Regions from separate parts of the Sporosarcina sp. FSL K6-3508 genome, predicted to be linked through region 2. Evidence: riboswitches for the same ligand, from Rfam matches in the RefSeq annotation. Region 2 holds a riboswitch; each other region holds the start of a gene.
What was found. A riboswitch is a leader RNA that binds a small molecule or an ion and turns the genes downstream of it on or off. The one in region 2 is predicted to bind thiamine pyrophosphate.

Region 1: it holds a riboswitch for thiamine pyrophosphate, as region 2 does, so the genes downstream of both, MKX97_RS15190 (ECF transporter S component) here and thiM (hydroxyethylthiazole kinase) in region 2, are expected to answer to the same signal.
Region 3: it holds a riboswitch for thiamine pyrophosphate, as region 2 does, so the genes downstream of both, MKX97_RS01430 (thiamine phosphate synthase) here and thiM (hydroxyethylthiazole kinase) in region 2, are expected to answer to the same signal.
Region 4: it holds a riboswitch for thiamine pyrophosphate, as region 2 does, so the genes downstream of both, MKX97_RS03475 (3-oxoacyl-ACP reductase) here and thiM (hydroxyethylthiazole kinase) in region 2, are expected to answer to the same signal.

What each region holds. Positions count from the first base shown of each region.
Region 1 covers NZ_CP152016.1:3,049,099-3,054,244, forward strand. Annotated here, with positions in the region: gene MKX97_RS15185 (methyl-accepting chemotaxis protein) at 288-1,973, shown strand; TPP riboswitch at 2,143-2,254, shown strand; gene MKX97_RS15190 (ECF transporter S component) at 2,339-2,908, shown strand; gene MKX97_RS15195 (ATP-binding cassette domain-containing protein) at 2,984-4,426, shown strand; gene MKX97_RS15200 (energy-coupling factor transporter transmembrane component T) at 4,378-5,146, shown strand, end outside.
Region 2 covers NZ_CP152016.1:3,395,390-3,400,535, forward strand. Annotated here, with positions in the region: gene MKX97_RS16940 (HAMP domain-containing sensor histidine kinase) at 1-502, shown strand, start outside; gene MKX97_RS16945 (DUF3238 domain-containing protein) at 534-1,730, opposite strand; TPP riboswitch at 1,924-2,028, shown strand; gene thiM (hydroxyethylthiazole kinase) at 2,090-2,860, shown strand; gene thiD (bifunctional hydroxymethylpyrimidine kinase/phosphomethylpyrimidine kinase) at 2,884-3,699, shown strand; gene thiE (thiamine phosphate synthase) at 3,699-4,367, shown strand; gene MKX97_RS16965 (D-serine ammonia-lyase) at 4,478-5,146, opposite strand, start outside.
Region 3 covers NZ_CP152016.1:294,475-299,620, reverse strand. Annotated here, with positions in the region: gene MKX97_RS01440 (cation-translocating P-type ATPase) at 1-1,660, shown strand, start outside; gene MKX97_RS01435 (Crp/Fnr family transcriptional regulator) at 1,638-2,336, shown strand; TPP riboswitch at 2,430-2,538, shown strand; gene MKX97_RS01430 (thiamine phosphate synthase) at 2,618-3,208, shown strand; gene thiS (sulfur carrier protein ThiS) at 3,238-3,432, shown strand; gene MKX97_RS01420 (thiazole synthase) at 3,429-4,202, shown strand; gene MKX97_RS01415 (ThiF family adenylyltransferase) at 4,199-5,146, shown strand, end outside.
Region 4 covers NZ_CP152016.1:742,557-747,702, reverse strand. Annotated here, with positions in the region: gene MKX97_RS03490 (response regulator transcription factor) at 1-685, opposite strand, end outside; gene MKX97_RS03485 (CoA transferase subunit B) at 984-1,637, opposite strand; gene MKX97_RS03480 (CoA transferase subunit A) at 1,637-2,341, opposite strand; TPP riboswitch at 2,488-2,586, shown strand; gene MKX97_RS03475 (3-oxoacyl-ACP reductase) at 2,648-3,412, shown strand; gene MKX97_RS03470 (hypothetical protein) at 3,562-3,843, shown strand; gene MKX97_RS03465 (acyl-CoA dehydrogenase family protein) at 4,144-5,146, opposite strand, start outside.

The DNA of each region.
Region 1 (5,146 bases), 350 kb from region 2:
ATCTACAATTCCATAAATAAATAGTACACTGCAAGCTATCTAATTGCATGCATACTTCTTCATTATATCGTTACTTGGGTGATCTCACCCTCACCTTTACCATTACTTTGCTCAGCCTTTTATTAACTATATTTTTAGTCTTTCCTACCACTCTATAGATAACAACAGAAATAAATGGTATAATTGAATTACTTACTTATTACTTTTAGTTCTATTTAAACATCAATAGTTCTTCAGTTTTATAGGTAAAAGAAACTCTATGAAATAAGAAGGGAATAAGGATAATAATGGGCACATTCAAAAGCATACGGGGAAAAATGTTGTTTGGATTTTCTACTGTAGTCATTTTAATTGTTTTATTAGGTGTTTATATCGTTTACACATTAAATCATTCTAATAACTTAACGAAAGCGGTTTTAGATAAAGAACTGCCACTTTTAATTATAGATGAACAGCTATCTCTGGATATGGCGAATCAACTCGCAGCGTCTCGTGGTTTCATTCTAACAGGTGACGACAGTTTTAAAGAGTTGTTTAATAGCTACACCGAAAAAAGTGAAAATCGTCAATCATCTTTAAAAAAACTAGGGGGAACCCAAGAAAGTATTAACCTATTCGAAAGAACGGTTGAATGGCGTAATTTTGTTACTGAACAAGTATTCGCTGAATATGAAAGAGGAAATGAAGAGGAAGCTCTTCGTAATGTTATGTCGATGACTGATGAAGCTCGTAGTTTAATGTCGTCTTACGAAGAAGCAGCTAAAAACCGAGAAAATTTTATTATTGATTTAGAGAAAAATATGCTAGCAAACGGGAAAACGACATTACTTATTGTCACTGGAGTAATTGTTCTAGTCATTCTTTTAAGCATAGCCACGGCTATAATTACAGCTAACTCGATTTCAAGACCACTCCGAATCGTCATGAATCGAATGAAACTCATTACGAGCGGAGATTTAAGTAGCGAGCCTATGGAAACACATCTTAAAGATGAAATCGGCCAATTAATCGCATCGACGAATGAAATGAGTGCCAGCACTCGTCATTTATTAGATGAAATCAATCATGTGGCCGAAACTGTGTCTACACAAAGTGAAGAATTGACTCAATCAGCAAATGAAGTAAAAGCAGGCACGGCCCAAATTGCCATAACGATGGAAGACTTAGCAAACGGCACAGAGTCTCAAGCCGATAACGCCACGATTTTGTCATCCTCCATGGAAACTTTCGTAGCAAAAGTGATGGAAGCCAATGAAAATGGTATGCATGTACAAAAATCTTCCACTTCGGTTCTTGAGATGACGAACCAAGGAAGTGAATTGATGACTTCTTCTTCCAAGCAAATGGCTGTGATTGATCAAATCGTTCACGATGCCGTTGTTAAAGTAGAAGGATTGGATCAGCACACGCAAGAAATCTCTGAACTAGTTTCTGTCATTCAAGACATTGCGGGCCAGACGAATTTATTGGCATTGAATGCCGCAATTGAGGCTGCGCGAGCTGGCGAGCATGGGAAAGGCTTCGCAGTCGTAGCGGATGAAGTGAGAAAACTTGCAGAGCAATCTTCTTCATCTGTCACAAACATTACAGATATCGTCAACCGCATTCAAAATGAATCCAGAACAGTAACAGATTCACTGCAGGACGGGTATAAAGAAGTCGAAGAAGGAACAAGCCAAATTAAACAAACGGGTGAAACATTCGATAAAATCAGTACAGCTGTTACAGAAATGGCGAATCGAATTCGCAGTATAGCTGAAGACTTAAACGACATTTCAGCAAATGGCCAGGAAATGCGCAGCTCTATAGAAGAAATTGCAGCAATTACCGAGCAATCTGCAGCAGGGGTCGAAGAAACTTCTGCCTCATCCGAACAAGCAAGCAGCTCCATGGAGGAAGTAGCTAATAACTCCAATGATTTAGCAAAACTAGCAGAGGAATTGAATCTACTGATGCAACGATTCAAACTCTAAAATCGCATATCTTTTCAAATGCACCGATAATAGCGTCTTCTCTAATTACAGAGTAGACGCTTTTTGAACGACAATAACACAGCCACAAATTCTTACTTTTTCACATGTAGTCTATTGCGCCTCAGGTTGCCAGATAAATTAGACTGTTGTATACTATGACTGCTTACATAATTGTCCGTACGGGTGCTTGAGTGAATCAGGCTGAGATAGCAGATAAAACCACTGCTGACCGTTAATCTGATCTGGGTAATGCCAGCGTAGAGAGCGTTCGAAGGGAATATCCGGGACCTGCATGTCCCCTCCTCGGCTGTCTGCTCTTTCAGACGGCTTTTTTGTATAGGCAAAAAAAGAAGGAGTGGGATCTATTGAAAAGATTGAAATTCACAGATTTATTGATCACGATTATGATCGGGGTCGTTTTCGGAATCCTGATGAAGTTCTGGGATGATCTGTATACCGTTGTAAAGCCGATCCTGCCAGTTGCACGTCAGCTGATTTATGGAATGTGGTTCATGGTCGGTCCATTTGCTTATCTGCTCATCCGTAAACCCGGTACAGCGCTGATCGCAAGTATTGCAGGGGCTAGTTTATCCGCATTTGCCGGGCATGGCATCGAAGTTCTAATGTATGGTTTCGTTCAGGGACTTGCAGCAGAATTGCTGTTTGCAGCGTTCCGTTATAAACGCTTCTCAATGGTAGTTGCTGGATTAGCGGGCGTCGCTTCATGCCTGGCCAGCTTTACGCTCGACTTGTTCTATGGTTATGCAGCACTTGAAACGTGGGCACTTATCGTGAAATATGGACTACGTGCCATCAGTGCATTCATCTTCACTGGGATTTTCGCCGTGCTGATCGTCCGGGCACTCGAAGCAACTGGTGTGACGTCTTTAATTCGTCCAGTTGATAAAAAAGAATATACGATGCTGGATCGGTAAATTTTGATGAATTATTCGAATAGATATGCCATCAATCTAACCAATCTGCGTTTGAAATTTCCTGGAGAGGATTCCTTGATCTTCAAGGATCTCTCCTTTTCGGTTCAGCCAGGTGAAAAAGTACTCATGCTCGGACCAAGCGGCTGTGGAAAATCGACGTTACTGCAAGTGCTCAGCGGAATCGTTCCGAACTCCATTGAGTTGCCAATGAAAGCCGATAAAATCAATCTGCCCGACTCATGGGGCTTCGTCTTTCAAGATCCCGATACGCAGTTCTGTATGTCATATGTCGATGAAGAGCTCGCATTTGTACTGGAAAACCTGAACATACCGCGCAGCGATATGGCACCTTTGATAGAAGAGGCGCTAAAACGCGTCGATCTACATTTGGAAAACTTACACACACCGATCCTTGAACTATCTCAAGGTATGAAACAACGGCTTGCACTTGCTTCCGTACTTCTACTAAAGCCCGATGTTCTGTTTCTCGACGAACCTTCCGCATTACTTGATCCCGAAGGCACCGAACAAATCTGGTCATCTATTAAACAAGCAACTGCGGATAAGACCGTAATTATTGTTGAGCATAAAATTGACTTGATTGCAGACTGGGTAGACCGTGTTGTCTTGTTTAATGACCATGGAATTATTCTAGCGGACGACTCTCCTTCCACCATTTTCAAGCACTATCAAGAAGAATTGAAACGCTACGGTATTTGGTATCCAAGTGTGTGGGATGAGTATAAGGAATCTGAGTCTTTTAAATCGATGATGCATGAACGTGAACAAGTTTCCTCATTTGAAAAGATCCTTCTCAACGACTTTCATGGTTTTCGTGGCACTGCCCCGAAAATCTTTGCAAAGAAAGCAGTGGCTAAAACAGGTGACTGGATTGCGATCACGGGTGAAAATGGTTCAGGAAAAAGTACGCTGCTTCTTTCTCTTATGCAATTATTACGCACTGAAGGCATCTATAAAGTGAATGGTGAACGCGTTATTCAGAAGAAAAGGAAAAAGCAGTTGCCTAAAGGACTCTCGCTCGTCTTTCAAAATCCAGAACTGCAATTTGTGACGAATTCGATAGCTGAAGAATTAACGGTCTCTCTGCATAAAATGAGCAAACCTCAAGCAGTGAACTATGCGGCAGATTTAATGCAACTCTTTAATTTACCGAATTCAGGCACACGGCATCCTTATCAGCTTTCCACGGGCCAAAAGCGTCGTTTAAGTGTGGCCACTGCCTTGACTCCGCAAACGGATATTTTGCTTTTGGATGAACCTACTTTTGGTCAAGATGCACGCAATACATTCGCGATTTTAGAGAAGCTTGAACAGCTACGCGTTCAAGGAATTACGATTCTCATGGTGACCCATGACATGGAGATCGTGAAAAACTTTGCGACTTCAGTATGGACAGTGGAAGACGGCGTATTGTATACAAACAATGAAATGGTTGGAGGTGTATTTGAATGCTTGCATGGTTCACACCTAGACGAGAAACATGGCTATTCAAAGTAAACCCTGCACTCAAATTCATCATCTTCTTTGCTTTTCTGCTCATCACCTTATTTAATCAGAACTTGTCGTTTGCAGTTTGGCAAGCAGTGCTGTACGGCATTCTGTTTTACGGATTCAGCGGTTATTCAATGAAAAAACTTGCTTTGCTGTCCATTCCCTTAGCCATTTCTTTCTTTTCTTCTGCTCTCACCATCGTGCTCTTCGGTAAAGGCGAGTCCGTGCTTTGGCAATGGGGGCTCATTAAGATTTCCGAGGAAAGTATTCAACATGCACTATTACTCGGCAGTAAATCGCTGTCATTCGGCTTTGTCGGATTTACTTTTTTGCTGACTATACAACCTATTCTATTTTTCTATGCGATGATGCAGCAATTTCGCCTACCTTCCAAGTATGCCTATAGCTTCATCGCTTCCTTTCGCTTGATTCCTGCCGTAACGGAAGAACTTCAAATACGCAGAAATGCTCTTAAGGTACGGAATATCCAGTTTTCTCGGGGACTTAAAGGTATGTATGAACGTCTGCAAATGTATACAGTTCCCTTATTTGCAGAGAGTATTCGCCGCGCTCAGCGTATTGCCGTTGCGATGGAAGCTAAACAGTATCAAATGGGGGCTGCCAGAACATATTATTATCCGACTCGCTATAGTTTAATGGATGGCATATTTCTTACCGTAATGGCAATTGGACTTGGCTTTGCTTTAATGTTAGCGTTCTGGCGGT
Region 2 (5,146 bases):
CGAAAACTTGGATTACGAAAAGATCCGTGCCAATCAAATTCAATTGAATAAGCAGAGACTTCCTCTGAAAGAACTCCTTGAAATGACTGCCGACCAACTTGAACATGCAGCAGCTGAACGTGGAAATACCATTATAGTCAATGCATCCGATCAGCTGTCTGTCTTTGCAGATTACGACCGGCTCATGCAAATTTTCATCAATATCACCAAAAACAGTATCCAATTTTGTGAAAACGGGACGATTACTCTAATTGCCAAGGAAAACGAGAAAGAAACGATTATCGAAATCGCAGATACGGGAATCGGCATGAACCCCGCTGAAATCGAACAAATTTGGGATCGTTTTTATAAAGCTATCATTTCAAGAACTTCCACGCCGTACGGTGAATTTGGGCTTGGTCTTTCAATCGTCAAACAGCTTGTCCTTCTACACGAGGGCGTGATCGATGTACAGAGTGAAAAAGGCAAAGGTGCTCTCTTTACGATAAGATTGCCAAAATAAAAAAAGCCGCTCACATAGCGGCTTTTCGTGATTAATTACACGTCATATAACGCCAATAATCATCACCTAAGACACCTGATAAGTATGCCAGCCCTTCGCTTTCCGACTGACGTATAGTCCACCAATCACCGTCACCAAGCGATAGATAGATCTCATGATGAGGAGCGTCGTTATGATAACCAACCAAATCGATATTTCCTCCACAATCCAGATGACCCTTCACTTCATAATGGATGGGTGGAGAAACTGTCAGTGGATTCCCGACATCATGCACTATCTCAAAATTGATTTCTGACGGCTTCCCTTCCAAACGTTTGATTTCAATATCTTCTAACGATGCATGACCATGACGCTTATAGCGTTTCAAATAATTCATGCCAATAGATGGACCGACAGCCTTCGTAAATTGAAGCGAGCTTTCTTCAATATTGAATTCACCTCGCATATCCACTCGCGTCCGATAACTTTTCCCTTCTGGGTCGAAATCCCGGTCATCACCAGCGAAGTATGGCAACGGAGACAAGAGATTAGGATTTTTCAGGATATCTTCTTTTAAAAATGTAATATAGCGAAACTTCCACCGATCTATTTCTAGCACCTTTTTACGCTTTGCCACCGGTTGCAATAAGTGATCCCGACAATTCACTCGTATTGAAAACGTATAGCTTTCCTCCGTCGGCTTGTTCTCTGAACTAGGCGGCATCACTACTTCAAATGCTTTCGATACGATCGACTTACTGACATTCATTTGCTGATTGCTGTCAATTAGTGGACGAGTACCCAAAACACTATATGTAACCGCCTCGGACATGCTTGATTCTCGATCGATGAAGCGGTTATTCTCTACGGTATCGAGATATATTCCATTACGGTAAATATCGTATTTTTCTACGCCTTTAATTCGCTCCCAAGACAAAGCAATTTGTGACGAAGCCGCAATTGTTGTGATGACCAAACGTTGTAGAGGATGTTCGTCTTCCACCCTGCTCGTTAAAGCAGATGTTTGAATCACTATGACGTCTTCTACTTTTTCGTCTTTTACACGTTCAATCGTATATTGAAATGGGTGTCTTGAATCGAGTTCTCCGTCAGTAAATTCAGCAACAGTCCCTTCATACAACTGCCGTTCATTTTTATAGACCCTATAGTACCCTCCTGTATCACTCCAAACAAACGATAGCTCCCCCAATGAATGCTTCATACTTTGAACTTCGAATAATGGCTCCATTTTTCATCTGCTCCTTTTTATTCATTTCATATCAATCGACTGTTTCATTTCAGACACTTATGCAACATTGGGCATATGTGTTTACCTACTTCTTCTATGTGTTATCTATCATTTTTATACAATTCATTCTGCTCATCCCAGTATCGTTTTATCCTTCTGTAAATATATGCTACAATCAATATGTCTGATTCATATTCACCACTAGGGGAGCCCGGTTTAATGGGCTGAGATGCATTTACCGCAAACCCTTGGAACCTGATCTAGTCATACTAGCGAAGGGAAGTGGGTAGTTATCGTACCCAACAGCCCATTTCGAATGGGCTTTTTGTATATATACCTTTATAGAGAGGAAGAGAAACATGCCGCTTATTCACCAACTTCGCAAGGAACAACCACTGGTTCATTGCATTACGAATATCGTAGTAGCGAATTTTCAAGCGAATGGTCTATTAGCTATCGGAGCCTCTCCTGTAATGGCTGATGCAATAGAAGAAGCAAAGGATATCGCAAAAGTTGCCGATTGTAGCATTCTGAATATCGGGACGTTGAAGCAACAAACAGTAGATGCAATGATTTTGTCAGGCAACAGTGCCCGCGCAGCGGGAAAACCTGTTGTGCTGGACCCGGTCGGTGCAGGCGCGACTCCCTTCCGAAAAGCTTGTGTACTGCAAATCTTAGATGAAGTGGATGTTACTCTGCTTCGATGTAATGTCGGAGAATTGGCTGCTATCGTAGACATCCCCTGGAATGCAAAAGGCGTAGATGCAGGAGAAGGACAAGCCGACGTAGAGGGAATCGCAAAAATCGTTGCCTTGAAATATGCATGCTTAGTGGCTGTATCTGGAGAAATTGATATCGTTACTGACGGCCATTCCACGTTATCCATTACTGGGGGACACCCTATGATGACGAATATTACGGGTACAGGTTGTTTACTCAGTTCCGTAGTAGGAGCATTCTTATCAATCGGGAGCGAACGTCCTTTAGAAGCAGCAGCGGCGGCACTCGCATTTTATAAACGTGCAGGCGAAGAAGCGGCCAAAGTTTCTCATGGGCCAGGTGATTTTGCTATGAACTTTTTGAATGCATTATATACATTGGATCGCAAAACCAAAACGTACTTAGTATAACTACGAGTAAGGGGGTTTTTTCATTGACAGTAAAAGTAGCATTGACTATTGCCGGTTCAGACAGCGGTGGCGGTGCTGGAATCCAAGCCGATCTAAAAACGTTTCAAGAGCTCGGTGTATTTGGCACATCCGCACTTACTGCCATTACCGCCCAAAACACACAAGGCGTTCATGGTGTTTATCCAGTACCAGTAGAAGGCGTAGTAGCTCAAGTACGTGCTGTACTGGATGATTTTGAAGTGAAAGCCTGTAAAACAGGTATGCTATTTTCTACAGAAATTATAATGGCTATTGCTTCTTTATTGGAAGAATACCCGCCGATTCCTCTCGTGATTGATCCTGTCATGATTGCCAAAGGTGGTCAATCATTATTACTGCAAGAAGCGGTCCAAGCGATGAAGGAAAATTTAATCCCAATTGCCACTATTATTACGCCCAACATTCCGGAAGCCGAAGTACTAACAGGCATGAAGATTGTAACGGATGAGGATATTCAAGAAGCGGCGCAAATCATCATCGAGCTAGGTGCAAGAGCCGTCATTATGAAGGGCGGCCACCGCAACGATGTGCTCGAAGCAAAAGATTATTACGCTGATTGTGAAGGTCAATCTTTCACCATGACAACGCCTTGGGTACAAACAAAAGATACCCATGGTACAGGCTGTACGTTTGCAGCTGCTTTAACCGGTTTTATCGCAAAAGGCTATTCCTTGTCAGATGCCGTTGCAGAAGCAAAACAATTTATCCAAGCTGCGATCGAAGACAGTCTACGCATTGGTTCTGGGCATGGACCGACGAACCACTGGGCATATAATCGTTTAAAGAAGGAGATGCACTAATGCGGAATGCAGAAGTGAGAAAAGCTTTGAGTCTTTATTTTGTGATGGGTACCCCAAATACTGCAACAAATGGGGAGCAAGAAACGCTGGACATCTTAGAGGCAGCTCTTCGTGGGGGTATTACTTGCTTCCAGTTGCGCGAAAAAGGCGAGAATGCTTTGAAAGGAGAGGCATTGGTCGGTTTCGCGAAAAAATGTCAGGTATTATGTCGTCAGTACCATATTCCTTTTATCATTAATGATGATGTGGATCTTGCCTTGGCCATTAATGCAGACGGCGTCCACGTTGGCCAAGACGACGAGCAAGCTGGCATTGTCCGAACGCGAATCGGTCCAAGTAAATGGCTAGGTGTCTCTACCCATAACGCAGAAGAAGTACAGCTTGCTCAAGCAATCGGTGCTGACTATGTAGGCATTGGTCCGATCTATCCGACAGCGACCAAACTAGATGCCTCTGCTGTCGTTGGCCCTGCGCTTATTAAGGAAATCCATACAGCTTTTCCTGATATGGCGATTGTAGGGATCGGGGGTATTTCTTTGGCGAACTTCGGTCCCGCTTTGCATGCAGGCGCGGATGGCATCGCAGTGATTTCTTCTATCGCATCTGCTGAAAACCCTTCAGCAGCAACGCAAACCTTTTCTGAATCAATACGAGCCATTAAAAATTAAATTTTATATATCTTTTGCACCCAAAAGAGCTATGGAGAATTTTTCTCCATAGCTCTTTTATCGACATACCGAGAAACATTTGTCGATTTCCCGGGAAATTAAACGAATAATTACTTCTTCGCTTGCTCGTAGTAGCTCTTCATTTCCTCTTCCGGTACCATGTTTCCACCCGTAGACCATACAAGGTGTGTAGCTTTCGGAGAATTTGCTGAAGAGATATCCGACTGTATAGTTTGTATAGGACCTGTCATCCCTGCGAGTGCAGATGGTTCTAGCCAAATATCTTCACTGTCTGCTAACTCTTTTAATAATTTGAACAAAGTACGATCTTCTACTGTATAGCAGCCTGCTAAGAAAGGTTCCACTGTTTTTCCGACAAAAGCTGAGGCTGTTCCAACTGCTAATCCATCAGCCGCTGTTTTATTATCCAAGCCAAAATCAGCAACTGAAATTTGATCGTGTAATCCTGTCATCATGCCAATCATCATACACGGAGAATGGGTTGGCTCTGCAAACAGGCAATGTACATGATCTCCAAATACAAGTTTCAATCCGAATGCGACACCGCCAGGTCCACCGCCTACTCCACAAGGTAAGTAAACAAAAAGAGGATGCTCCCCGTCGACCCTAATATTTTGTTCTTTCAGCTGGACGGCTACACGCTCACCTGCAACCGCGTATCCCATGAAAAGATCCGTTGAGTTTTCATCATCTACAAAGTGACATGTTGGATCTGCTTCCGCTTGGCGTCGGCCTTCTTTCACAGCTTTGCTGTAATC
Region 3 (5,146 bases), 530 kb from region 2:
ATCTGCGGTCGTCACGTTTCTATTTTTATTCGGGGCGATACTGGAAATACGAACAATGGAAAAGACTCGCTCTTCCCTGAAAGCTCTTACCGACTTAGCTCCACTAGAAGCACGCGTCATGCGTGATGGTGAAATATTGACCGTTTCAGTAGACGATGTTGAAATCGGCGATCAGGTCATCGTTCGATCAGGAGATAAAGTTCCTGTGGATGGTCCAATTATTTCGGGGAACGCCACACTAAATGAAGCAGCTATCACAGGTGAATCGGTTCCCGCCAGCAAAATGCTGGATGATCAAGTATTCAGCGGTACACTAGTGGAACATGGTTATATAGAAGTGATTGCCGTAAGGGTTGGTAATGACACGACTTTCGCCCGCATTATTGAATTAGTGGAAGAAGCGCAGGAATCCAAATCGAAAACCGAAAAGTTTCTCGAGCGTTTTGCTACTATCTATACGCCTTCCATTGTGCTCTTGTCCGTGCTCGTTTATCTTTTAACACGGAACATCGAAATGACGTTAACTTTCCTCGTCATCGCTTGCCCTGGAGCCCTCGTCATTTCCGCACCGGTTTCGATCGTTGCAGGAATTGGCAACGGAGCCCGAAACGGTGTCTTGATAAAAGGCGGAGAAGTAATGGAACAGCTAGCGAAAATTGATACGATCGTCTTTGATAAAACAGGTACATTGACAAGAGGGCGACCTGAAGTAACTGATGTCTACGGATTAGGTATAGAGAAAGAAGAGTTACTGCGTCTCACAGCCGAAGCCGAAATGATTTCAGAACACCATCTAGGCCGGACTATCGTTAAAGAAGCGAAGAAACGTGCGATTCATTTGTCCAATCAACCGGAAGACGCTGAAGTGGTTAAAGGAAATGGAATAATGGCTACAGTAGAAGGAAAGCATCTCGCAGTTGGCAATCGCAAACTAATGGAAGACCAAAAGATCCCGATTCCTTCTGAAATGGAAGACTATGCATCACAACGTGAGAAAGCTGGAAATACGGCAATTTTCGTCAGTATTTCCCGGGAAATCACAGGAATCATCTCTGTCGCCGATCAAATTCGTCCGGAAGCTACCGAAGCGTTGGCCAAATTGCGGAAAAATGGCATCAAGCAAATGATCATGCTGACAGGCGACAATCGACATACAGCCCAACTAGTTGGCGAACACCTTGGCCTTGACGAAATCTATGCGGAATTATTGCCTGAAGATAAAGTGGCGGCAGTTCAGAGTTTGAAAGAACAAGGTCACCGAGTTGCTATGGCAGGCGACGGAATCAACGATGCACCCGCCATAGCAACGGCGGATATTGGGCTTGCCATGGGAGAAGGCGGAACAGATATTTCAATGGAGACAGCGGACATCGTCTTGATGGCAGATCGGCTCGATCAATTCTCCCATGCCTATGCTTTAGCGAAAGCAACTGTACAGAACATGAAGCAGAATACATTCTTTGCGGTCGGTACCGTATTCCTTCTGTTGCTCGGTGTATTACTCGGCAAAGTATTCCTCGCTTCCGGTATGCTCGTCCATGAAGTGAGCGTACTTCTGGTGATCCTGAACGCCATTCGATTAATACGTTATACTAACGACAAGCCATCGAATCAAAAACAAAGTGAGGTGATATCGGATGAACCAAGGATCACATTGTGACCTAAGCACGAACGATCTTCACCGTTCCTGCGTTTCGCTCGTCCCTCTTTTCAATCACTTGGATAAGCAGCAAATGGATCAAATCGTCGCGCTTGCACGCAGCATAAGCTACCCTCGCGGTGAAATGATTTACCATAGCGGTGATCGCTCAGAAGGTTTATATATATTGCATAAAGGACGAGTCAAGGTCTATCGTCTATCGGAGAATGGCAAGGAACAACTCGTCCGTATCCTGAAACCAGGAGAATTCACAGGCGAGCTTTCCTTGTTCGACGCAAAGCCTCATGACGCATATGCGGAAACTTTGGAAGCCGTTGAACTGTGTATCATCCAACGGGACGAGATGCAGCAACTTTTGCAATCTCACCCTGCAATTTCATTGAGGATGCTTACGGAATTCTCTTCCCGACTCGCGGATACAGAGCTGCGAGCCGCCCGAATCGCCATGGAATCTGCTGAAACTCGACTTGCGTTGTATTTGGCGGATCTATCAGAGGAACAGCAACAATTGACCATCCGACTGCCGATGAGCCGAAAAGATCTAGCTTCCCATCTTGGCACGACACCCGAAACAATCAGTCGTAAATTAAGCGTATTCGAAGAACGGGGCTGGATTCGCCAGACCGGTTCTAAGATTGTAGAGATTTTCGATTTAGTTTCTTTATTACTCATATAATGGCTATATAAAATTCAGCAAGAGATGAAAATTTGACATCCCTCTTTTCTTTCAATCTGGTAAGTGCTATGCTGTAAGTGAATATTATAATCTTTTGACCATTAGGGGAATCCTTCACAAGGACTGAGAAAAGAGTGCGACTCTGAAACCCTTATCACCTGAACAGGTTCGTACCTGCGGAGGGAAGTGGCAAGTCGTTTTGGCGTACTCTCATACATGCCGACACATCCAACCACTTTCCGATTCGGGAAGTGGTTTTTTCATTTGGAGGTGAACTGGAAATGAAATTGGTCGGTGTCACGGATGATTGTCATTCTGTTGATGAACTGCTGCTCAAGTTGCTGGAGACGGAGCCTTATATCGATGAATTTATCTTACGTGAAAAGTCGAAGACGGATGAACAGCTGATCGAATTGATTTCACATCTCTCTACTAGAGGGTTTCCATTGGATAAAATAATTGTACACGCACGGCCCAGCCTCGCAAACTCGCTGTCCGTCCCCTGTCAGCTGACAGGCTATGGAATGTCGGTGAAGGAAGCACGTACCACTTTTCCGTCGCTGAGATTAGGATCTTCCGTCCATTCATTGGAAGAGGCACGAGAAGCACAAGCTGCCGGAGCAGACTGGCTATTGTATGGACATATTTATCTGACGTCATCCAAAAAAGGCTTGGCTCCGCGGGGTACGGATGAACTTTTTGAGATTGCATTATCATGCACGATTCCCGTCTATGCAATCGGTGGAATTCGACCAGTTCATCTGCCGGTTTTTAAAAGACACGGCGTCAGAGGTGCAGCAATCCTGTCCCCCATCAGCAGTCAAGACGCAGTGAGCGCAGTTAGAGATTATGCACGTGCAAGAGATTCATAGCAAAGGAGCGGTGTTCATTGGGCAAAACAATTGATTTGAACGGTAAGTCGTATTCGGTTGTACCTGAGGTGGAAACAGTTCAGCAGTTACTGGAGCATTTGAAGCTTGGCAATCGAATTTTGATCGTCGAAAAGAACAAGGAAATTCTGCAGAAGGACAGTTACGATGCACCAATTATGGACAGAGATCAAATTGAAATCATACATTTTGTTGGAGGCGGATGAGGATGTTACAAATAGCAGATAAAAGGTTTTCTTCACGTTTATTGTTAGGCACAGGGAAGTATCCTTCATTTGAGACTCAAAAAAAGGCAGTTGCGGTATCAGAGACAGAAATCTTAACATTTGCGGTGAGACGGATGAACATTTTCGAAGAGTCTCAGCCGAATTTCCTGGAGCAACTGGATTTAGAGCACTATACATTATTGCCAAATACAGCAGGCGCAAGCACAGCGGAGGAAGCGGTGCATATCGCGAAGCTGGCGAAAGCATCGGGATTATGTGATATGGTAAAGGTTGAGATTATTGGCTGCAGCCATTCGTTGTTGCCCGATCCAGTGGAAACGTTGCGTGCATCTGAAATGCTGCTTGAAGAAGGTTTCATCGTGCTGCCTTATACGTCGGATGATGTGGTGCTGGCACGGAAACTTTGTGAATTAGGCGTTCATGCCATCATGCCGGGCGCTGCACCGATTGGTTCAGGTCACGGAATTTTGAATCCGTTGAATCTTTCTCTAATTATCGAGCAATCAAATGTACCGGTCATTGTGGATGCGGGCATTGGATCACCGAAAGACGCGGCATACGCGATGGAGCTTGGAGCGGACGGCGTGCTATTGAATACAGCGGTTTCCGAAGCTGCAGACCCTGTTAAAATGGCAGAAGCGATGAAATTAGCGATTGAAGCGGGACATCTTGGCTATCAAGCAGGGCGCATGCCGGTAAGAGACTATGGCGTCGCGAGCAGTCCGCTAGAGGGGCTTGTGCCAAATTGATGAGTAAATATTCACGCCAAGAGCTGTTTACACCCATTGGAGCGGACGGCCAGCTGCGGATACGGGGGACCAAGGTGTTCGTCCTCGGCGCTGGGGCACTTGGTTCATCCGGAGCCGAAATGCTTGTACGCGCAGGTGTTGGTGAATTAACAATTGTAGATCGCGATATTTTGGAATGGTCCAATTTGCATCGTCAGCAGTTGTACGCTGAGCAAGACGTTGTCGAGCAATTACCGAAAGCCGCCGCTGCGGAAAGACGACTGCGCCAGATCAACAGTGATGTGAAAATCCGAGGAGTCGTAGCAGATGTGACGCCAGAAAATGTGCTGGAGTTATTTGAAGGCCATGACATGGTGCTCGATGGCACAGATAATATTGAAACGCGATTACTCGCAAATGACGCTTGTCTACAATTAAATATTCCTTTTTTTATGGGCGCTTGTGTGGGGAGCTATGGATTGACGTTTCCTATCGGAGTTGCCGAGGAACAGCCTTGCTTGCATTGTCTGCTCGAAGCGTTGCCCCCACAGTCCTTGACTTGTGACACGGTCGGCGTAATCAGCCCGATTGTCGTGACGACTGCTGCACGCCAAGTAGCACAGCTGCTGAAGTATGTGATAGGAGCGGAATTGGATCCACGCTTGGAATCCACGGATTTATGGACAGATGAATGTGCATCGATGGAAGTCAAAAACATGAAGAAATCTAGTTGTCCAAGTTGTTCAGCACAGCCAAGCTATCCGTTTTTATCAGCTTCCGAAGTCGTTCGAACAGCCGTGCTATGCGGACGCGACACTGTACAGTTGACTTGGCCTAAGAACCGGCAAGTGGAACTCGCTCCATTTGCTGACTCGATACGCGAGACGGTCTCGAATTTATTGCATAATCCCTATTTGGTATCTTGTGAATACAATGACCACCGACTAGTTTTATTTCGCGATGGC
Region 4 (5,146 bases), 970 kb from region 2:
CACGATAGCTTATTTCTTCATCCGCTATATATAGATAAATCGTCAGCAAAGCTTCCGATTGACCCTTCCATTGTGAAAAAAACACTCGATACGCTTCATGCAATGGCTGCATTTCGCTCAACCGATGAATGACCAGTACATGATCCGAAAACGGAAACACTTGAAATGCCGCCGGAAAATCATAGCGCTTCAATTTTTCAACGAGGATATCCAACGCTTCTAAATCGGATATCGCAAGCAGGCTCATACAAATCGGCTGTTGTGGTATCGTGTCTCGGATGAGTAAATCCTCATAGGATACACTGTTTTGCTGCTGTGCAAGCGGCTGTTCACGATCCGTTTTTTCATTGCGCCAATGAAAACGGATTTGCTGGACTTGTTTCAGCAGGCGTTCAGGTGGGAACGGACGGAACAGCACGTCTTCGGCTTTTAGCGTAAGTGCCTGATAGACCGTCTGAAATGTGCGGTCTGAAGAAATGCCAAGCCAGAGTGCATGAGCAGGCAAGTCGACGTCTTCTTTGCTGATGAAGTCCATGTCGATGATGTATAAGTAAGCGTCTTGAAATGTGCGCAGTACGTTTGGTTGGTCTGTTATTTCGACCGCCACGTCGTTCCATTGTGATGTCAGCAGCCATTTTAAGCCTTGTGCTTCTAATGGGTCTTTTATAAGGAGCAATATTTTCATTTGTCGTTCACCTCGATGCATTGTTGTTATGTATTGTAGCATTATATTATGGGAATTGCGTTGTTGGTTAATGAGCGGCTAGTCATGGCGGGTATGAGCTTAAGCAAAGGGCTTATGAGCGAGATGACGGGAAGTATGAGCACAGAGCAAGGCTTTATGAGCGGCAAAGCAAGACCTATGAGCTCAAAGCTAGGCTTTACGAGCGGCTACTGTTATTTATTGATTATCGGCAGTCGATTGACACAATCTCCTTCTTATTTCCATAAAAGAACTCTGCCTAAATTAGACAGAGCACTTATCATCCTATACAATTGTCTCCCCGAATCAAATCAGCTTCCGTTGATTCAATAACTTCCTCTGCCGTAAAACCGTCAAATACTTCTTTCAGCACTAAACCTTTTGGAGTCACTTCAATTAAAGCTCGTTCGGTAATAATCTTATCCACGACTTCTTTTCCTGTTAGCGGCAGAGTACAGCGCTTTTTAATCTTCGGTTCACCGCTTTTAGAAACATGTTCCATTATGATGATCACTTTTTTGGCACCATGAACCAAATCCATCGCGCCACCCATCCCTTTAATCACTTTCCCTGGAATCATCCAATTGGCCAAATCTCCTGTTTCAGACACTTCCATTGCGCCTAAAATCGCAACATCCACATGGCCGCCGCGGATCATCGCAAATGATTCGGCACTCGAGAAGAAAGCAGATCCGGGAATCGTTGATACCGTTTCTTTTCCAGCATTGATCAAATCAGGGTCGACATCTTCTTCTAAAGGATACGGCCCAATGCCCAATAATCCATTTTCCGACTGCAAAATGACTGTTTTATCAGCTGAAATATAGTTCGCTACAAGTGTTGGCATACCAATGCCTAAATTGACATAGTCGCCGTCTTTAATTTCCTGCTCTGCCCTTTTCGCAATACGCTCTCTAAAATGAATTGGTTTCATTAAGCTCCCTCCCCTTTCTGCCGAGTCGTCAGCCGCTCAATTCGTTTTTCTTGTTTTGCCTGTATTAAGCCTTGCACATAAATGCTTGGGGTATGGATGTGAGCAGGATCTAGTGCTCCAACATCTACAATCTCTTCCGCCTCAGCAATTGTAAATTTAGCTGCCGCCGCCATAAGTGGGTTAAAATTTTGCGCCGTTTTATTGTAGATCAAGTTTCCCAAACGATCGGCTTTCGCTGCCCGAATCAATGCGAAATCCGCACGCAAAGCTTCCTCCAATAAATACTCCTTGCCATCAAAGACCCGCTCTTCTTTTCCTTCTGCAATCTGTGTCCCGACTCCAGCAGGCGTATAGAAAGCCGGTATCCCCGCGCCGCCTGCACGTATCTTTTCAGCCAACGTTCCTTGCGGTGTCAGCTCGACTTCAATTTCCCCTGCCAATACCTGGCGTTCAAATTCCTTATTCTCCCCAACATACGATCCAATCATTTTCTTGATCTGCTTCTTTTGCAGCAACAAGCCAAGTCCCCAATCATCCACGCCACAATTATTTGATATGATTGTTAAATCTTTCACTTCAGTTTCTACCAATGCCAGAATCAGCTGCTCTGGTATCCCAACCAGTCCAAATCCGCCAACCATTAACGTTGCTCCGTCTTCAATATTTGAAACCGCTTGCAAATTTGTTGAGTAGATCGTTTTCATACGTTTCTCCTCCTGTTCTTTGCCAGTGCTTCACCCTTATTTTATTTTAACAAATGATTCAGATATTTGCATGAAACTATGAAAAAGAATGGTAATTCATAGTATTAAAATGTTCCTAATGCTATACTTCACAGACACATACATAACAAAATCACTGGGGGTGCCTATTGGCTGAGAGGAGAAAACTCCGACCCTTTGAACCTGATTCGGTTGATACCGACGGAGGGAAGTGGCATTCTTTTCAGCGGCCGCTAACTTTCAGTGGTCTTTTTTTGTATAAACCTATGAAAAAAGGAGCTGGATGGATTGGAATTGAAAGATCAAGTAGTATTGGTGACAGGTGCAAGCAGAGGATTGGGCGCGGCAACTGCGAAGGCATTTGGCGAAGCAGGTTCAAAAGTTGTCGTGAATTACTTTAAAAATAGTGATAAAGCTCAGCAAGTTGTGAATGAAATTGGCAGTGACCGAGCAATTGCACTGCGGGCAGATGTGCGGAATCTAGATGATCTGCAGTTATTAGTAGAACAGGCTAACCGTCATTTCGGACAACCAATTACGACAATCGTCAATAATGCATTAATCGACTTTTCTTTCAACGGCGATGATCGGAAACAGTTGGATGCAATTGAATGGCAGGATTATCATAAACAGTTGGAAGGTTCTGTGGGGGCAACACTGAATACACTTCAAGCAACTCGGGAAGGTATGACACGATTGCAGTTTGGTCGAATCATCAATATCGGTACAAACTTGGTGCAGAATCCTGTCGTGCCTTATCACGATTACAATACGAGTAAGGCCGCTTTGCTCGGTATGACGCGAAGCATGGCAAAAGAGTTAGGACCAGATGGTATCACCGTCAATATGGTGTCAGGTGGGCTTTTACTGAAAACAGATGCTAGCGCTGCTACACCGGATGCTGTGTTCGATATCATTAAAGCCAATACACCGATTGGGCGAGTCGTCACTCCAGAAGAAGTAGCCGATGTGGTTGTTTTCTTCGCTTCTCCTTCCAGCCGTGCCATCACAGGACAAAATCTTGTTGTGGATGGCGGATTGGTAATGGATTAATAGAGTTATTTCTTGATTTTCTGCATGGTTAATTGGTAGAGCAAGCTTACATTCAGTTGCACCTCCTTGCCGTTGAATTCATCAAATGAAACGGCACAGTTCTCTCACGTTTTTCGACATACACTAAGAGAGAAGGAGGTGCATATTTTATGTCATCAAGAAAGTTTAGACCTTGCAACAGCTGTGACTCTTCGCATGTATCGAATCGGGAGACTAGATGTTATGACGAAAAGAAATTAATTCATATACTCGTCGATTTAATGATGGGTGATCCTATCGAAATCACATTGAAACAATCAAAAAATATTCAGCATAATGGCTATTACTTAGAATTCGACAAAAACAATCGAGTTATCCATTTTCAACCGTTCGGAGATGCAGATGTCAAAGAACTCGCCTTGGCTGACATTTGCACGATCAGATATAGCTGACACTAGAATGTTTGTAAACTGAAACGGAGTCGTTCGATGAGTCTATGGTTAGCAGTAACGAGGGATCGGTTCATCCTTCCCAATTCAGTAGAAAGAAACCTTTTATGAGCGCGATACACAGTTTAATGAGCGAGTTCCTAGTTGCTATGATCGCTTGGCAGGAGGATATGAGCGGTTGACTGGAATTTATGATCGTGTATAGACACTTTATGATCTTCGACAGCAAAATGATGCAAAAGTAAGAAGGGCAGTTCAGGAGATCACTCCCTGGACAGCCCTCCATTTATACAGTCTTGCTTTTCAGATTAATTCCTCAAAGCATTCCACTGTTTTCATCGGTTCGCCTGACTTACGCAACCCCCATGTATCTTCCATGAACACCTCTGCTAACTTCTCATACTTCCTACCATACTTTGCAGCCCACTCCAAACTCACGACGCTTTCATATACGTCCGACATGCGTTTCATCCATCTTTTCGCTTCAAATGTTTGCAAAGAATAATCATAGGAAGCAAAGGCAGTCAATCCTTCCTGCACACTATCAATTTCTCTATCTAGTACTTGCGTCAATCCGCATTCCTCTAATGCAGACAAACGGCTCTTCATCTCATCGACAAACAAGTCATGAGCTTTGAATTTCGTGACCAAACGAATTAATTCCAACGCTAAAATATTTGCCGTCCCTTCCCAAACGGTTAACACTTGTGCATCCCGTAGCAATCTCGGCGTAACAAAATCTTCTATATAGCCATTGCCGCCGTGCATTTCGATTGCTTCATGAGAGAAGTGAATTGCCTGTTCCGCTGTTTCCTTTTTAATCAATGCAATAAAAAGTCGATTCAGCACTTGCTCGCGTTCATCCGCTTCTCCATCTGTAACTTTTTCATATAGTTTAATGAAATCAAAAACGGTTATTGTTTCCGCATGTAATTTTGCCGACATTTTTCCTAATGTATCACGCACCATTGGATAACCCGTCAAACGTTGACCGAATGCATTTCTACGACTTGCATAGCTCTTGGATTCCAGCAATGCTCTGCGCATGATGCCTAGAGATGCAACCGCATTGCAGATTCTTGATAAATTAAGCGCTTCGAGCATATAAGCCAAACCTTTCGTCGGATCACCTACAACATAGGCAATCGCCCCGTCAAATTCCACCTCACCTGACGGCACAGCGCGCACACCCAGTTTATCTTTGAGTCTGCGAATACGAACTCCGTTTAACTCCCCGTTTTTCTTGCGCCAAGGTACCGCAAACAACGTCAAACCTTTTGACCCTTCAGGCGTACCTTCCATACGA